One region of the Kitasatospora sp. NPDC057940 genome, then DNA from elsewhere that is predicted to be linked to it. Evidence: riboswitches for the same ligand, from Rfam matches in the RefSeq annotation. Region 1 holds a riboswitch; the other holds the start of a gene.
The links. Region 1 has a riboswitch for glycine ahead of gcvT (glycine cleavage system aminomethyltransferase GcvT). Riboswitches for the same ligand answer to the same signal wherever they lie in the genome.
Positions count from the first base shown of each region.

Region 1 (7,783 bases):
TGGCCTTGGCCTCGTCACCCTTGTTGCCGTTGGTCGACCAGGTGTTGAAGTCCTGGTGGCCCGGGACGTCCGGCGGGATCACCGTGTTGGCGATCTGGCCGCGGATCGGGCCGCCGAGCGTGGTCTGCACGGAGACCTTGTCGATCGCGTACTGGACGGCCTTGCGGCACTCCAGGTTGTCGAACGGCGCGACCTTGCTGTTGATCGCGACGTACGCCAGGCGGCCGCCGTAGGCGTTGTCGGTGTTCGCCTTGAGCTTCTGGTTCTGCAGGATCTGCGCCTGGGTCTGCGGGTCGACGCCGCTGCCGACCAGGTCGACCTGGGCGTTGCCCGCGATCAGGTCCTTGTCGATGGTGGACTGCTCCATGCCCATCCGGACCACGATCTTGTCCGCGAGCTGCTTGCGGATCGGGTCGGTGCTCGGGTCCCAGTTGGTGTTCGGCACCAGGGTGAGCTGCTTGCCGTCCTCGTAGGACTCGAACTTGTAGGCACCCGAGGCGACCACGTGCTTCACGTAGCCGGCGCCGTCGTCCTTGGCCTGCGGGACCGGCACGGTCTGCGGGGAGCCGACCAGGTAGTCGAAGTCCGCGAACGGCTGCTTCAGGTGGAAGACGATGGTCTGGTCGTCCGGCGTCTCGATCGAGTTCAGGCCACCGGTCTTGTCCTTGTACGGGCCCTGGTACGGGGTCTCGTTGTCGACCAGCAGGTCGTGGAAGTAGGTGGGGCCGTTGGAGTTCACGTCCGGCGCGAAGTTGGAGCGCTCGACGGCGTACTTGACGTCCTTCGAGCTGATCGGGGTGCCGTCGTCGAACTTCAGGCCCGCGCGCAGCTTGTACGTCCAGGTCAGGCCGTCCGCGCTGACCTTGCCCAGGCTCTCGGCGAGGTCCGGGACCAGCTTGTTGCCGTTCGAGCCGGCGCCCGGGGCGAAGGTGGTCAGCGGACGCCCGTACAGGCGCGAGAAGTTGTAGATGTAGGCGTAGTACGTGTTGCCCGGGTCGAAGGAGTCCGGGGCGCCCTTCATCTCGTAGGTGACCGTCCCGCCCTTCTTGTCCGAGGCGTTGACGATGCCCTTGGTGGCGGCGTCGGCACCGCCGCCACCGGCGCTGCTGCCGCTGGCGGAGGAGGACGAGCCGGAGCCCTTGCTGCCGGAGGTGCAGCCGGTCACGATCAGGACCGCGGCGGCTGCCGCCGCGGTCAGGGCGACGGTACGGGACCTGCGCATGGGTGAGATCAACCCCTTGAGGATGGGAAGGAGGGAGGGCCTGACGTTGCGTCAGTTGCTCTTGGGATCGAGGGCGTCACGCAGCCCGTCGCCGAGCAGGTTGAAGGCGAGCACGGTGAGGAAGATCGCCAGACCGGGGACCACCATGTACTGGGGGTCCACCTGGTAGTACTTGATCGCGTCCTGGAGGATCCCGCCCCAGGAGGCCTGCGGCGGCTGGATGCCGACGCCGAGGAAGCTGAGGCCGGCCTCGAAGAGGATGTTGGTCGGGATCAGCAGGGTCGAGTAGACCAGGATCGGACCGACCAGGTTCGGCAGCAGTTCCTTGAACAGGATGAACGGGCCTCGGGCGCCCAGGCTGCGGGCCGCGTGGACGAACTCCCGTTCGCGCAGCGACAGCGTCTGTCCGCGCACGATCCGGCCCATGTAGGGCCAGTTGAAGAAGCCGATCACGAAGATCAGCACCATGATGTGCAGCGGGAGGCCGTGCAGGCCGAACGCGCCGCCCTGCAGCGAGGTCGAGATCGCGATGGCGAAGAGCAGCAGCGGGAAGGCGAGGAAGACGTCCATGATGCGGCTGATCACGGTGTCCACCCAGCCGCCGTAGTAGCCGGCCATGACACCGAGCACGGTGCCGATCGTGTTCGACAGCAGGGTCGCGCCGAAGGCGACCAGCAGGGAGACCCAGGAGCCCTCGATCACGCGGGAGAGCAGGTCACGGCCCTGGAGGGGGTCGACGCCGAGCGGGTGGTCCCAGCTCATCCCGCCCCAGTCACCGAGCGGGATGCCGCCCAGGTTGGCGTCGAGCAGGTCCTGGTTCAGGGCGTCGGGGTCGAGGCCGAACAGGGCCTCGATGGGCTTGGCCAGTACGGCCAGCAGGATCAGCAGGATCACCACGACGCCGCCGGCGACGGCGAGTTTGTCGCGCTTGAAGCGGGTCCAGGCGATCTGGCCGAGGGAGCGGCCCTCGATCTTCTTGGCCGGGCTCGCGGGGGCGGGTGCCTCCGGTTCGTTCCCGGTGGTTGCGATGGGTGCGGTCATGGTCAGTTGGTCCCCTCGCCGACGGTGGCCGGCCCACGGGCGCCGGTCACCGGTTCGGCGGTACGGCTGCGGACGTGCGGAGGTGCTTGGAACGGGTGTTCGCGGCAGTACGTCGTGCACGGGTACTGCCCCAACGCGGGATGGGCTTCGCGTGGTTCTGGCGGTCGGCGTGCGCGTTCACCTTCGTGGGGTTCCCAGTACGCGCGGTGCGTTGCGCAGAACTCTCTGCCATCCGAACTGGCTTGCGCCAGCCCTGACAACCGACAGATGCCCAACTGTGATCTGTGCGCATGCACCTCCTACGTCTTCGGCATATCCCTCTTCACACGGGTGCAACTGGCGTGTCAAGGTGATCGACGGTAACGGCCGGAAGTTCGCCCGGAAAGCATCGAAGCCGACCTGATGCAAGATCAAGTCGGCTTCTGGAGAAAGGTTTTGGTTGTCAGCGCCCCGGGTATCCGGGCCACGGCTGCTGCGGCTGTCCGGTCCAGCCGGGCTGCTGCGTGCCGTAGCCGTAGCCCGGCCCCTGCTGCGCGGGGTACGGCGGAGGCGGCACCGGCGGGTACGGGCCGGTCGGCGGCCGCCCCGCCTCCCGGTCGAAGAACGGGCGCGCATGGGCCCGCATCCACAGCGCCACCGGGTCGTACTCGTCCGCCATCGCCACCGTGGACACCGCCAGCCCCTCCGGGGCCACCGCGATCGCCCGCTGCATCAGCGCCCGCACGGCCTCCACCGCCGGCGGTGAACTCTCGTACAGCTCCAGGCCGATCGCCAGGTACGGCTCCCCCACGGCCGGCTGCACCCAGGCCCGGCGCAGCGCCCGCACCGCGCGCACCTCACCGGCCTGCCGCTCCAGCAGCGCGAAGAACGGCTGGGCGTTCAGCTGCGGCTCGCTCAGCTTCAACGGCCCGGCCGGCAGCCGGTCCAGGCCCGCGGCGATCCGCCGCAGGTCCGCCCAGGGCACCCCGACCCCGCCGCCGGGCGCGTGCGGGTTGAGCCACAGGCCCCAGCGGGTCCGGTACAGCGAAGCGGCGATCTCCCGCCCGGAGATGACCTCGTGGGCCCGCGCCCAGCCGGACGACGCCAGCTGCTCGGACGAGGTGACGGCCGGCGCGTAGCCGTGGCCGCTGATCTCCATGTTCCCGTACTGGGCGTCGGCGCTGCCCGGCGTGCCGTGCCACAGCAGCATCCAGACCTGGCCGTCGGCCAGTGCGTGCAGCAGTTGCTCGTACGCCTCGTAGCGCTCCGGCGCGACCTCGCGCAGGGCGCGCTCCAGCGCGCCCGGATCCGCTCCGGGGCGCCCGGCGGGTGCCTGGCCCCAGGGCCCCGGTGCACCGCCCGCTACCGCTCCCGCACTCATGCGCCCACCTCGCCGCGCCTCTTTCCTCAAGCCTGCCGGTCCGTCGGCCGTCTGCACGCACCCTATGGCGCGGCACCGGCCACCGCCACGGCGACGTGCCTCCGATACGAACCCCGCTCAACCCCGCGCGTAGAAAGGGAGTACCCGGGTGAGCAGCCACTCGACCACCGGGTCATCGGCGAGATCGAGCAGTACGAGGTGGACGCCCCCCGGCAGCGGCGCGGTTCCCAGCGCTCGGCCGAGCGCCTCGTTCACCGCACCCGGGTCGGCCGGGGCCGTCTGGTCCAGCTGGACGCCCACGAACATCACGGTCGGCTCGCCCTCGATGCTGGCGAGCGCCCGGCGTGCGGTCAGCACTCCGGGCAGGGCGGACAGTTCGGCCCGGCAGGCGGCCAGGAAGTGCTCCGGGTCCTCCCCCGGCACCGGCTCGCGCAGCGCCACCCGGCCACCGGTCGGCGCCTCCGGGCCCTGCCCCTGGTCCTGGTTCGGACCCTGGTTCCGGCCCTGCTCCTGGTCGGCCAGGCGCTCCTCGCGCGGGCCGCGCCGCAGCTCCGCCACACCCTGCGGCGGCACCGGGATGCCCACCGCCGCCTCCGGGTTGACCGCGATGCCCACGCCCAGCGGCAGCCCGCGGGCGAACTCCCAGACCGGCGCCACCGCGAAGGCCATCCCCGGCGCCTGCCGCAGGAACACCTCCTGCGAGGAGAACACCGGCACGTACGGCTCGCCGGCCAGTTCGATGGTCGGCAGGTCCAGCGCGGGCCCCTGCGGGTCGCCGCCGGCCGGCAGCGGGATCCACACCTGGCTGCGGGCCAGCACCTCGATCACCCGCGGCGTCGCACCCGGGTCGCCCAGCGCGGCGGTCAGCACCTGCTCCAGCTCGTTGGCCGGCCACCCGCCGCCCGGCAGCGCCGACTCCGGCCCGCCCCACCCCTGCTGCTGCTCCACCGGGTACCCCATGCGCGCCTGATCCGCCCTCTGCCGGTCGGCCGCCCTCTGCTGCGCCGACGCGCAGCAGTCTAGGGCTGCGTCCGTGGTGGCGGGGTGTGACCGGGTCCCCTCTCCCGCCGTCGGCGCGGACGTGCCATGATGTGCGCGTTCGACGGCGCGGCGCGCCGGCGGACCGACAACTCCATACCGGCCGCTCGAACCCGCGCGGGAGAGCCCGGAGTGCCCCGTCAGGCGGCACAGCCGGCGCCGAAGGAGCAACTCCTCCCCGGAATCTCTCAGGCCCCCTTACCGCACGGGTTAGGCACATCTGGAAAGTGGCGCACGGCCCTGTCGCGCGCCCACCCACGGTGCAAGCCACCATGCTGTCCTGGATGCTGGAAACAGCTGCGGGCGCGTGGGCGGTGAAGCTCTCAGGTTCGACGACAGATGGGGAGACCCACGCCGCCGCATGCCCGCGCGCAGGGTCGGTCCCCGAGCGGGTCCGGTTCCGGCGCGTGCACCCATGAGTGCCCCGACCGAGGAGTTCCAGGCCATGTCGTCCCTCCGCCTCACCGCGCTCGACGCGCTGCACCGCGCCCTCGGCGCGACCATGACCGACTTCGCCGGCTGGGACATGCCGCTGCGCTACGGCAGCGAGCGCGAGGAGCACCTCGCCGTCCGCACCCGGGCCGGGCTGTTCGACCTCTCCCACATGGGCGAGATCACCGTCACCGGCCCGCAGGCCGGCGAGATGCTGGACCACGCGCTGGTCGGCTTCGTCTCCGCCCTGGGCGTGCTGCGCGCCCGCTACACCATGATCTGCGCCGAGGACGGCGGCATCCTGGACGACCTGATCGTCTACCGCCTGCGCGAGGACGCCTTCCTGGTCGTCGCCAACGCCTCCAACGCCCAGCTGGTGCTGGACGAGCTGATCGCCCGTGCCAAGGGCTTCGACGCCGTCGTCACGGACGACCGCGACACCTACGCGCTGATCGCCGTCCAGGGCCCGGAGGCCACCGCGATCCTGGCCGGGACCACCGACGCCGACCTGCCCGGCCTGAAGTACTACGCGATCCTCCCGGCCCAGGTCGCCGGCCGCGACGTGCTGCTCGCCCGGACCGGCTACACCGGCGAGGACGGCTTCGAGATCTTCTGCAACCCGGGCGACGCCGAGGGGGTCTGGCAGGCGCTGACCGCCGCCGGCGAGGGCCGCGGCCTGGTCCCGTGCGGCCTGTCCTGCCGCGACACGCTGCGCCTGGAGGCCGGCATGCCGCTGTACGGGCACGAGCTCTCCACCGACCTGACCCCGTTCGACGCGGGCCTGGGCCGGGTCGTGCGCTTCGACAAGACCACCAACGAGGGCACCTTCGTCGGCCGCAAGGCGCTGGAGAAGGCCGCCGCCGAGGCCGAGGCCAACCCGCCGCGGGTGCTGGTCGGCCTGGTCTCCGAGGGCAAGCGCGTCCCGCGCGCCGAGTACACCGTGGTCTCCGCCGACGGCGCCCCGATCGGCCGGATCACCTCGGGCGCCCCGTCCCCGACCCTGGGCCGGCCGATCGCGATCGCCTACGTGGACGCGGCCCACGCCGCCCCCGGCACCACCGTCGCGGTGGACGTGCGCGGCAAGCACGAGCCGGTCGAGGTCGTGGCGCTGCCGTTCTACAAGCGCGCCCGCTGAGGCCCGGCCCTCCCCGTAGACCCCGTGGACCCGGGCCCGCACCATGCCCGACCCGGGCTCGGGCCACGCCAGGCCCAGGTCCGACCCGGGCCTGGACCGTGCCCGGACCACGCCTGATCCACGCCTGATCCACGTCGAAGCCGTCCGTGCGGCGGCCCGCTTCGTCGTACCCGCTTCCCATCCTGGAGAATGACGCCATGAGCAACCCCCAGCACCTGCAGTACACCAAGGAGCACGAGTGGCTGACCGCCATCGAGGGCGGTGTCTCCACGGTCGGCATCACCGCCCACGCGGCCGACGCGCTCGGTGACATCGTCTACGTGCAGCTGCCCGAGGTCGGCGACGACGTGACCGCGGGCGAGTCCTGTGGCGAGCTGGAGTCCACCAAGTCGGTCAGCGACCTGTTCTCCCCGGTGACCGGGAAGATCGTCGAGATCAACCAGGACGTCCTGGACGACAACAGCCTGGTCAACAGCGCCCCGTTCGAGGGCGGCTGGCTGTTCAAGGTCCAGGTGGAGTCCACCGACGAGCTGCTCAGCGCGGACGAGTACACCGCCTTCATCGGCGGCTGACCCGCTCGTGACGGGGCGGCCGCAGCGCGGCGGCCGCCCCGCCAGGCTCCCCCCTCTCTGCTCCCGTCTCTCTCCTCCCGGGAAGACCACACCATGACGGTTCTGAACCAGTCCCTGCACTCCCTCGACCCGGAGATCGCCGCCGCGGTCGACGCCGAGCTGCACCGCCAGCAGACCACCCTGGAGATGATCGCCTCCGAGAACTTCGCCCCGGTGGCGGTCATGGAGGCCCAGGGCTCGGTGCTCACCAACAAGTACGCCGAGGGTTACCCCGGCCGCCGCTACTACGGCGGCTGCGAGCACGTCGACGTGGTCGAGCAGATCGCGATCGACCGCATCAAGGCCCTGTTCGGCGCCGAGCACGCCAACGTCCAGCCGCACTCGGGCGCGCAGGCCAACGCCGCCGCGATGTTCGCGCTGATCAAGCCGGGCGACACCATCCTGGGCCTGAACCTGGCCCACGGCGGTCACCTGACCCACGGCATGAAGATCAACTTCTCCGGCAAGCTCTACAACGTGGTCGCGTACCACGTGGACGAGAAGACCGGCCAGGTCGACATGGCCGAGGTCGAGCGCCTGGCCAAGGAGCACCAGCCGAAGCTGATCATCGCCGGCTGGTCCGCCTACCCCCGCCAGCTGGACTTCGCCGCGTTCCGCCGGGTCGCCGACGAGGTCGGCGCGCTGCTGATGGTGGACATGGCGCACTTCGCCGGCCTGGTCGCCGCCGGTCTGCACCCCAACCCGGTGCCGTACGCGGACGTGGTCACCACCACCACCCACAAGACCCTGGGCGGCCCGCGCGGCGGTGTCATCCTGTCCAAGGCCGAGTACGCCAAGAAGATCAACTCCGCGGTGTTCCCCGGCCAGCAGGGCGGTCCGCTGGAGCACGTGATCGCCGGCAAGGCCGTCGCCTTCAAGGTCGCCGCGTCCGAGGAGTTCAAGGAGCGCCAGCAGCGCACCCTGGAGGGCGCCAAGATCCTCGC
Region 1 is NZ_JBHVPH010000027.1:55,406-63,188, reverse strand. Features, by position in the region: gene ACFVTF_RS30795 (ABC transporter substrate-binding protein) at 1-1,222, opposite strand, end outside; gene ACFVTF_RS30790 (ABC transporter permease) at 1,274-2,263, opposite strand; gene ACFVTF_RS30785 (enhanced serine sensitivity protein SseB C-terminal domain-containing protein) at 2,706-3,623, opposite strand; gene ACFVTF_RS30780 (enhanced serine sensitivity protein SseB C-terminal domain-containing protein) at 3,741-4,583, opposite strand; glycine riboswitch at 4,770-4,875, shown strand; gene gcvT (glycine cleavage system aminomethyltransferase GcvT) at 5,107-6,228, shown strand; gene gcvH (glycine cleavage system protein GcvH) at 6,426-6,800, shown strand; gene glyA (serine hydroxymethyltransferase) at 6,894-7,783, shown strand, end outside.

Region 2 (7,783 bases), on a different contig from region 1:
TCCGCTCGGCCGTGCCGCCCGAGGCGACGACGGTGGCGGCCGGCTTGACGCCGCGGATCAGGAACGGGACGACGCCGGCGACGGCGCAGACGACGGCCGCGGCCCAGAACGCGTGCTTGTAGGCGTCCAGCGTGGGCAGCAGCAGCGGGATCTGCGGCGGCAGCTTCATGGTGTCGCCGGTCAGGATGGCGGCCATCACGGCGGTGCCGATCGCGCCACCGACGGTGCGCAGCACGGCGTTCATGCCGTTGGCGATGCCGCTCTGCTCCACCGGGACGGCGCCGTTGATGTAGGCCGGCATGGCGGAGAACGCCAGGCCGATGCCCAGGCCGAAGATCGCCGAGGAGGTGTAGATGTCGCCCTCGTGGCTGTGCCGCACGGCCAGGTAGGCCATCGCGACGGCACCCAGGACGCCACCGAGGACCAGCGGCAGGCGCGGGCCGCGGCGGGCGATCAGCATGGCGCCGACCGGGGCCGCCACCATCGAGCCGATCGCGGACGGCAGCAGCAGCAGACCGGCGTGCAGGACGGTCGCGGTGAAGCCGTAGTGGGTGAGCTTCTCCGGGGTCTGGGCGAAGTTGCTGATCACCATGAACGAGCCGTACATGCCGAAGCCGATCAGCAGGCCGGCCAGGTTGGTGAAGGCGACGGCCGGACGGGACATCATCTTCATGTCCACCAGGGGGTGCGCGACCTTGGTCTCGATGACCCCCCAGATCAGGGCGACGACGGCGGCCACGGCGAACAGGCCGAGGGTCTTGGTCGAGGTCCAGCCCCAGTGGTTGCCCTGGCTGACCGCGACGAGCAGGGCGGAGAGCCAGCCGGCCAGGGTGAGGGCGCCGAGCGGGTCGGCGCCGCCCTCCTTGTCGGTGACCGGGTCGGACGGGACGCGGAACGCGACCAGGGCGACCGCGATCAGGCCGAAGACCAGGCCCATCCAGAAGATCGACTTGTAGCTCCAGTGCTCCAGCAGGAGACCGGTCGCGACCAGGCCGAGGCCGGAGCCGACACCCATCGAGGCGCTGATGGCGGCGACGCCGCCGGTCACCTTCTGCTTGGGCAGCTCGTCGCGGACGATGCTGATCGCCAGCGGGAGCACGCCACCGCCGGCGCCCTGAAGGACACGGGCGACGACCAGCCAGGTGAAGGAGTGGGTGCTGACCGCCAGCGCCGAGCCGGCGACCAGACCGGCCAGCGAGATCAGCAGCATCGGCTTACGGCCCCGGAGGTCGCCGAAGCGGCCCAGCAGGGGAGTCAGCACGGCGGCGGAGAGCAGGTTGGCGGTCATCAGCCAGGTGATGCTGGACGCGGAGACGCTCAGTTCCTTGGCCAGCGAGGGCAGGATCGGGACGACCGCGGTCTGCACCACGCTGAACGACAGCATCGCCAGGATGAGGGCCGGCAGGACCCGGGCGCTGCTCTGCTTCTCGGCCGCGGTGGTGGGCTGTGGTGCCTCACTCACGGTTGCTTCCTCCCGTACATAGTGAATGAACTGAAGTAACCATGCCGGGAGATACTTCAGAGTGTCAAATATCCATTGGTGACGCTTTGGCAAAATCGAAGGATTCCGGCCGGGCGGCGACCGGGGCGCAGGCATGCCGAGGGCCCCGGACCGAGGGGTCCGGGGCCCGGGGAGCGAGGGGTCAGGCGAACGGGCGCAGCACGGCCGGGCGGGGGGCCTCCGCAACCGGGGTGGCCACCGGGGTCGCCGGGACGGCGGCGGTGTTGTCGTGGATCTCGACGTGCTCGCGGCGCAGCTCGTCCCGGATCACCTCCTCGGCGGTGTAGCGCTCCACCACCAGGCGGACCCGCTCGATCGGGGTGAGGTACTTGCGGACCACCGGGCGCTCCTCGCGCAGGGTGACCTCCTCCACCGCCTCGGCGATCTCCTTCTCGGTGAGCGAGGCGCGCTCGGCCTCGCTCACCGGCATCCGCTCCACCCGGACGCGCTCGCGGACCACCGGGACGCGGCGCTCGACCTGCTCGCTGGTCACGTACTTGCGCAGCTTCGCGGTGCCCACGACGTGCCAGTCCGTGGTGATGTCCAGACGCTCCTCGCGGCAGGTGATCTCCACCGGGCCGTTGGGGGACGACGGGGCCGGGCCGGTCGAACGCTCCGAGGCCGGCGGGGCCACGGCCGAGTTCGTGGTCGCGGTGGTCGTCACGATCGGGGCGGGCTGCGGCTTGGGCTCGGTCGTCGTATGGGCGGCCGCGGGTGCGGGGGTGTTGAGGGTCCGCACGTTGACCTCCGTCGCGGTGCCGGTGGGGTCGGCGGGGGTGGTGGTCGGGGCGGGGCCGAGGGTGTGGAAGGCGATGGGCTTCACGGGCTCGGCCGCCGAGGTGGTGCCGAAGTCGAGGTCGGGGCGTGCGGGGCGGTCGCCGTCCCGGCCGACGGTCCGGTCACTCTCGCGGCCGACGGTCCGGTCGCCCTCGCGGCCGACGGTCCGGTCGCCGTCCCGGCCGACCGGGCGGCCGTTCGTCGGGGTGTCCAGGCCGTAGTAGCGGTAGAGCTGGAGCTCCTGGGCGGGCGACAGGTGCTGGCCGACGCCGAAGTCCGGCGACTCCTTCACCAGCGACTTGTCGTACGGCACCCGGAGCTCGTCGCCGGAGAACTCGCTGGTGGTGAGCGGGACGAAGGCGTCCCGGCCGAAGATGCCGGTCCGGACGGCCGCCCACTCCGGCTGGCCGGTGGCGTCGTCCAGGTAGACCTCGTCGACCGTGCCGATCTTGTCTCCGTTGCGGTCGACCGCCTTGTGGCCGATGAGGTCCCGGGGATCGATATCGGTTTGCACTCTTTCCTCCAGTGCGCTGCGCCTGCGGAACTCCCGCAGGACCGTGGCCGGAGCACCCGTTCCGCCTGCCACTTCACACCAAAGGCCATGAATCGGACGGGCGCGACCGGGGTGCGCCGGACGGGCTCCGGGCTGGACCGTCCGGGGGACGCGCGTAGACCCGGAGTGGCCCGACGCGACCGTGATCGGGGGGCCTGCCGCTGGTACCCTGGGCGGCGACCGCCGAGCCCGCTCGGGAGAGTCCCCGGCCACGGAAAGTGCTGGTCGGGGCGCCGAAGGAGCAACTCCTCCCCGGAATCTCTCAGGCATCCGTACCGTGTGGGCTAGGTCACTCTGGAAAGCAGGGCAGGACCGTCGGCAGGGAGCCGACGGGCACCACCCTCACCGACGGTGCAAGCCGGCGGCGTGCCCACAGCGCGCCGTGCGGGTGAAGCTCTCAGGTCCCGATGACAGAGGGGGAGGCCTGTCGGGTTCGCCCGCCCGGGTCGAGCCGCTGTCCGCAGCGGCTCCGGCCGGCCGGCGTGCGCACCCCCGCCGGTCCGTGACCAGGAGGCCTCGACCACCATGAACGCCCAGCCGAACGCGGGACGCCCCACCGGCGCCTCGACCCTCACCGAGCTTGAGCTGGCCAGCCCCTTCGAGAACCGCCACATCGGCCCCGACGACGCCGCGCAGCAGAAGATGCTGGCGTCCATCGGCTACGGCTCGCTGGACGAACTCGCCGCCACCGCCGTTCCCGAGGCGATCCGCTCCATCACCGGCCTGGACCTGCCCGGCGGCCGCAGCGAGGCCCAGGTGCTCGCCGAACTGCGCGAGCTGGCGAGCCGCAACCAGGTGCTCCAGCCGATGATCGGCCTGGGCTACTACGGCACCTTCACCCCGCCGGTGATCCTGCGCAACGTCATGGAGAACCCGGCCTGGTACACCGCCTACACGCCGTACCAGCCGGAGATCTCCCAGGGCCGCCTGGAGGCGCTGCTCAACTTCCAGACCCTGGTCTCCGACCTGACCGGCCTGCCGACCTCCGGCTCCTCGCTGCTCGACGAGGGCACCGCGGCCGCCGAGGCGATGGCGCTGGCCCGCCGCGTCACCAAGGTCAAGGGCGGCGTCTTCCTGGTCGACGCCGAGACCCTGCCGCAGACCACCGCGGTGATCAACACCCGCGCGGTGCCGACCGGTGTCGAGGTCGTCGTCGCCGACCTGTCCGAGGGCATCCCGGCCGAGATCGCCGAGCGCGGCGTCTTCGGCGTGCTGCTCCAGTACCCGGGCGCCACCGGTGTGGTCCGCGACCTCGCCCCGGTCATCGAGCAGGCGCACGGCCTCGGCGCGATCGTCGCGGTCGCCGCCGACCTGCTGGCGCTGACCCTGCTCGCCTCGCCGGGCTCGCTCGGCGCCGACATCGCCTGCGGCACCTCGCAGCGCTTCGGCGTGCCGATGGGCTTCGGCGGCCCGCACGCCGGCTACCTGTCGGTGCGCGCCGAGTACGCCCGCTCGCTGCCCGGCCGCCTGGTCGGAGTCTCGGTCGACGCCGACGGCAACCGCGCCTACCGCCTGGCGCTGCAGACCCGCGAGCAGCACATCCGCCGCGAGAAGGCCACCAGCAACATCTGCACCGCCCAGGTGCTGCTCGCCGTCATGGCCTCGATGTACGCCGTCTACCACGGTCCGGACGGCCTGGCCGACATCGCCCGCCGCACCCACCGCTACGCGGCCGCCCTCGCCGAGGGCCTGCGGGCCGGCGGCGTCGAGCTGCTGCACGGCGAGTTCTTCGACACCGTCACCGCCGTCGTCCCGGGCCGTGCCGCCGAGATCGCGGCCGCCGCCCGCGCCAACGGCGTCAACGTCCACCAGGACGGCCCGGACCGGATCTCGATCTCCACCGACGAGACCACCACCCGCGAGCACCTGGCCGCCGTCTGGGCCGCGTTCGGCGTCCCCGCGGTCGAGGTCGCCGAAGGCGCCGACGCGCTGCCGGCCGCGCTGCTGCGCCAGGACGAGTACCTGACCCACCCGGTCTTCCACAGCCACCGCTCGGAGACCGCCATGCTGCGCTACCTGCGCCGCCTGTCGGACCGGGACTACGCGCTGGACCGCGGCATGATCCCGCTGGGCTCCTGCACCATGAAGCTCAACGCGACCACCGAGATGGAGGCCGTCACCTGGCCGGAGTTCGGCCAGCTGCACCCCTTCGCGCCGATCGAGCAGGCCCAGGGCTTCCTCAGCCTGATCCGCGAGCTGGAGCGCCAGCTGGTCGAGGTGACCGGCTACGACGCCGTCTCGATCCAGCCGAACGCGGGCTCGCAGGGCGAGCTGGCCGGCCTGCTGGCCGTCCGCGCCTACCACCACGCCAACGGCGACACCCAGCGCGACGTCTGCCTGATCCCGTCCTCCGCGCACGGCACCAACGCGGCCTCCGCGGTGATGGCCGGCATGCGCGTGGTCGTGGTGAAGACCCTGGTCGACGGCGACGTGGACGTCGAGGACCTGAAGGCCAAGATCGAGCAGCACCGGGACAGCCTCTCCGTGCTGATGGTCACCTACCCGTCCACCCACGGCGTGTACGAGACCCAGATCACCGACATCTGCGCCCTGGTGCACGAGGCCGGCGGCCAGGTGTACGTGGACGGCGCCAACCTGAACGCCCTGGTCGGCCTCGCCAAGCCGGGCAAGTTCGGCGCGGACGTCTCGCACCTGAACCTGCACAAGACCTTCTGCATCCCGCACGGCGGCGGCGGCCCGGGCGTCGGCCCGGTCGCGGTGCGCGCCCACCTGGCGCCGTACCTGCCGAACCACCCGCTGCAGCCGGAGGCCGGCCCGGCCACCGGGGTCGGCCCGATCTCGGCGGCGCCGTGGGGCTCGGCGGCCATCCTGCCGATCTCCTGGGCGTACGTCCGGTTGATGGGCGGCGAGGGCCTCAAGCGCGCGACCCAGGTCGCGGTGCTGAACGCCAACTACATCGCCAAGCGGCTGGCACCGCACTTCCCGGTGCTCTACACCGGCCCCGGCGGGCTGGTCGCGCACGAGTGCATCATCGACCTGCGTCCGCTGACCAAGGAGACGGGCGTGACGGTGGACGACATCGCCAAGCGCCTGATCGACTACGGCTTCCACGCGCCGACGATGTCCTTCCCGGTGGCCGGCACGCTGATGATCGAGCCGACCGAGTCCGAGGACCTGCACGAGATCGACCGGTTCTGCGACGCGATGATCGAGATCCGGGCCGAGATCGACAAGGTCGGCTCGGGTGAGTGGGCGGCCGCGGACAACCCGCTGCGCAACGCCCCGCACACCGCCGCCGAGCTGGCCGGCGACTGGGCGCACGGCTACTCGCGGCAGGAGGCGGTCTTCCCGGCGGGCGTGAACCCGGCGGACAAGTACTGGCCGCCGGTCAGCCGGATCGACGGCGCGTACGGCGACCGCAACCTGGTCTGCTCCTGCCCGCCGCTGGAGGAGTACGGCGTCTGATCCGGACCGGACGTACGGCAGGGCCCCGACGGCACGTACCGTCGGGGCCCTGCCCGTTGTCGTCGTCCGGCGGCTGCCCCCGCCGGTGCGGTCAGGCCGCGTGGGCGACGGGGCGGCGCGGTGCGATCACCCGGCCGTCGGGCAGCAGCTCTCCGGTGTCCTCGAACAGCACGACGCCGTTGCAGAGCAGGCTCCAGCCCTGCTCCGGGTGGCAGGCCACCGTGACGGCCGCCTCGCGGTCCTCGGACTCGGCCGACGGGCACTCAGGACGGTGCTGGCACATACGTACCCTCGCTTCGCTCTGCGATCCTCCCCCGTGGTGCGGCCGCCGGCGGAGCCGTCGGGAGCCGCCGCGGTAGCCGGATCCTGTCCGCGCACCGACCAGGTGTGGACCGGCGCTCAAGTGGGTAGGACAGGTGGTCCTTCCACGCTGGTTCCCAGTGTCGGCATCTGCGGTCGTGCGCGCAGGGATTTCGTGACATGCGCCACAACTCCCGGGTAGAGATCACCCGTTCAGGTGGGTCCGGCGGGAAAAGGCGCACCGATGGGTCAGCTGCGGCATGGCCCGAGGAGGTCAGGGCGGATGGCCCGTCCGGGTGGTTCGGGCGGGCGAGGGCGACGCGCACGCCCACGGGCCGCCGGGTGGTGGCCCGGCGGCCCGGCGGCGTGGGGCCGGCTCAGGAGGAGCCGAGCAGCAGTGGCTTGGCGAGCGGCGCCCGGGCGAGCAGCGGCAGCAGCTCGCCGGCCGGGTAGGCGCGGTGCGCGGTGACGCCGAGCGGGGCCGGGGCCAGTGGGATCAGCTGGTCGGCGGCCGGGTCGGTGTCGGGGCCGTGCAGCCACAGTGCCGTCGCGTACTGCCCTGGGAAGGTCAGCAGCCGGGGCTGCTGACGGGACCGGGAGCCCTGGGCGAGCTGCCAGGCCTGGCGCAGCGCCCGGACCGTCGAGTCGAGGTAGGGGCCGGCGGTGAAGTGCGAGAAGGTGTGGCCCTCGACGGCCTGGACGACCTCGGCGGCGGCGGCGACCTCGGCGCCGTCCTTGATCAGGAAGCGCCAGCCCGTCCGGCGGGCGGCGCGCAGCTCCGGGCGCGGCCCGTCCAGGACGTGGACGGCGAGCGGGTGCGTGGGGAGCAGCGTGCCGACCGGATGGCGCAGTGCTGCGGCGGCGGGTTGGCGCAGCGCGGTCTCCGAGTCGAGTGCGGCCAGGACGGCGCGCAGGGCGCTCGGCGGGGGCTGGGGGGTCTGCAGAGTCATGGCGGGGTCCGCCTCTCCGTGCGAGATCGGCGTGCGAGTGCGGCATACCGGCGTGGCGCGGCGTGTCATCGGTGACGGGACCTGGCCGTGTCCGGTTGTGCATGATCGCGGTGCCGGCGCGGTCGCCGCCGTCGACGAGGGGTTCGAGGCGGAGCGGGCCGGCCGGAGCGCAGTGCGAATTCTATCGAACAGGTGCGCAGGGTGACCTGTTTATCACAGGCGGTGGCGCCGGGCAAGTCGGCAGATCTGCTGAATATCCGTCAGTTTCCTTGCATT
Region 2 is NZ_JBHVPH010000006.1:12,234-20,016, forward strand. Features, by position in the region: gene ACFVTF_RS12195 (MFS transporter) at 1-1,462, opposite strand, end outside; gene ACFVTF_RS12200 (DUF2382 domain-containing protein) at 1,644-2,324, opposite strand; partial or broken gene ACFVTF_RS12205 (PRC-barrel domain-containing protein) at 2,430-2,792, opposite strand; glycine riboswitch at 3,016-3,119, shown strand; gene gcvP (aminomethyl-transferring glycine dehydrogenase) at 3,357-6,257, shown strand; gene ACFVTF_RS12215 (DUF5999 family protein) at 6,349-6,540, opposite strand; gene ACFVTF_RS12220 (hypothetical protein) at 6,935-7,507, opposite strand.
Region 2: it holds a riboswitch for glycine, as region 1 does, so the genes downstream of both, gcvP (aminomethyl-transferring glycine dehydrogenase) here and gcvT (glycine cleavage system aminomethyltransferase GcvT) in region 1, are expected to answer to the same signal.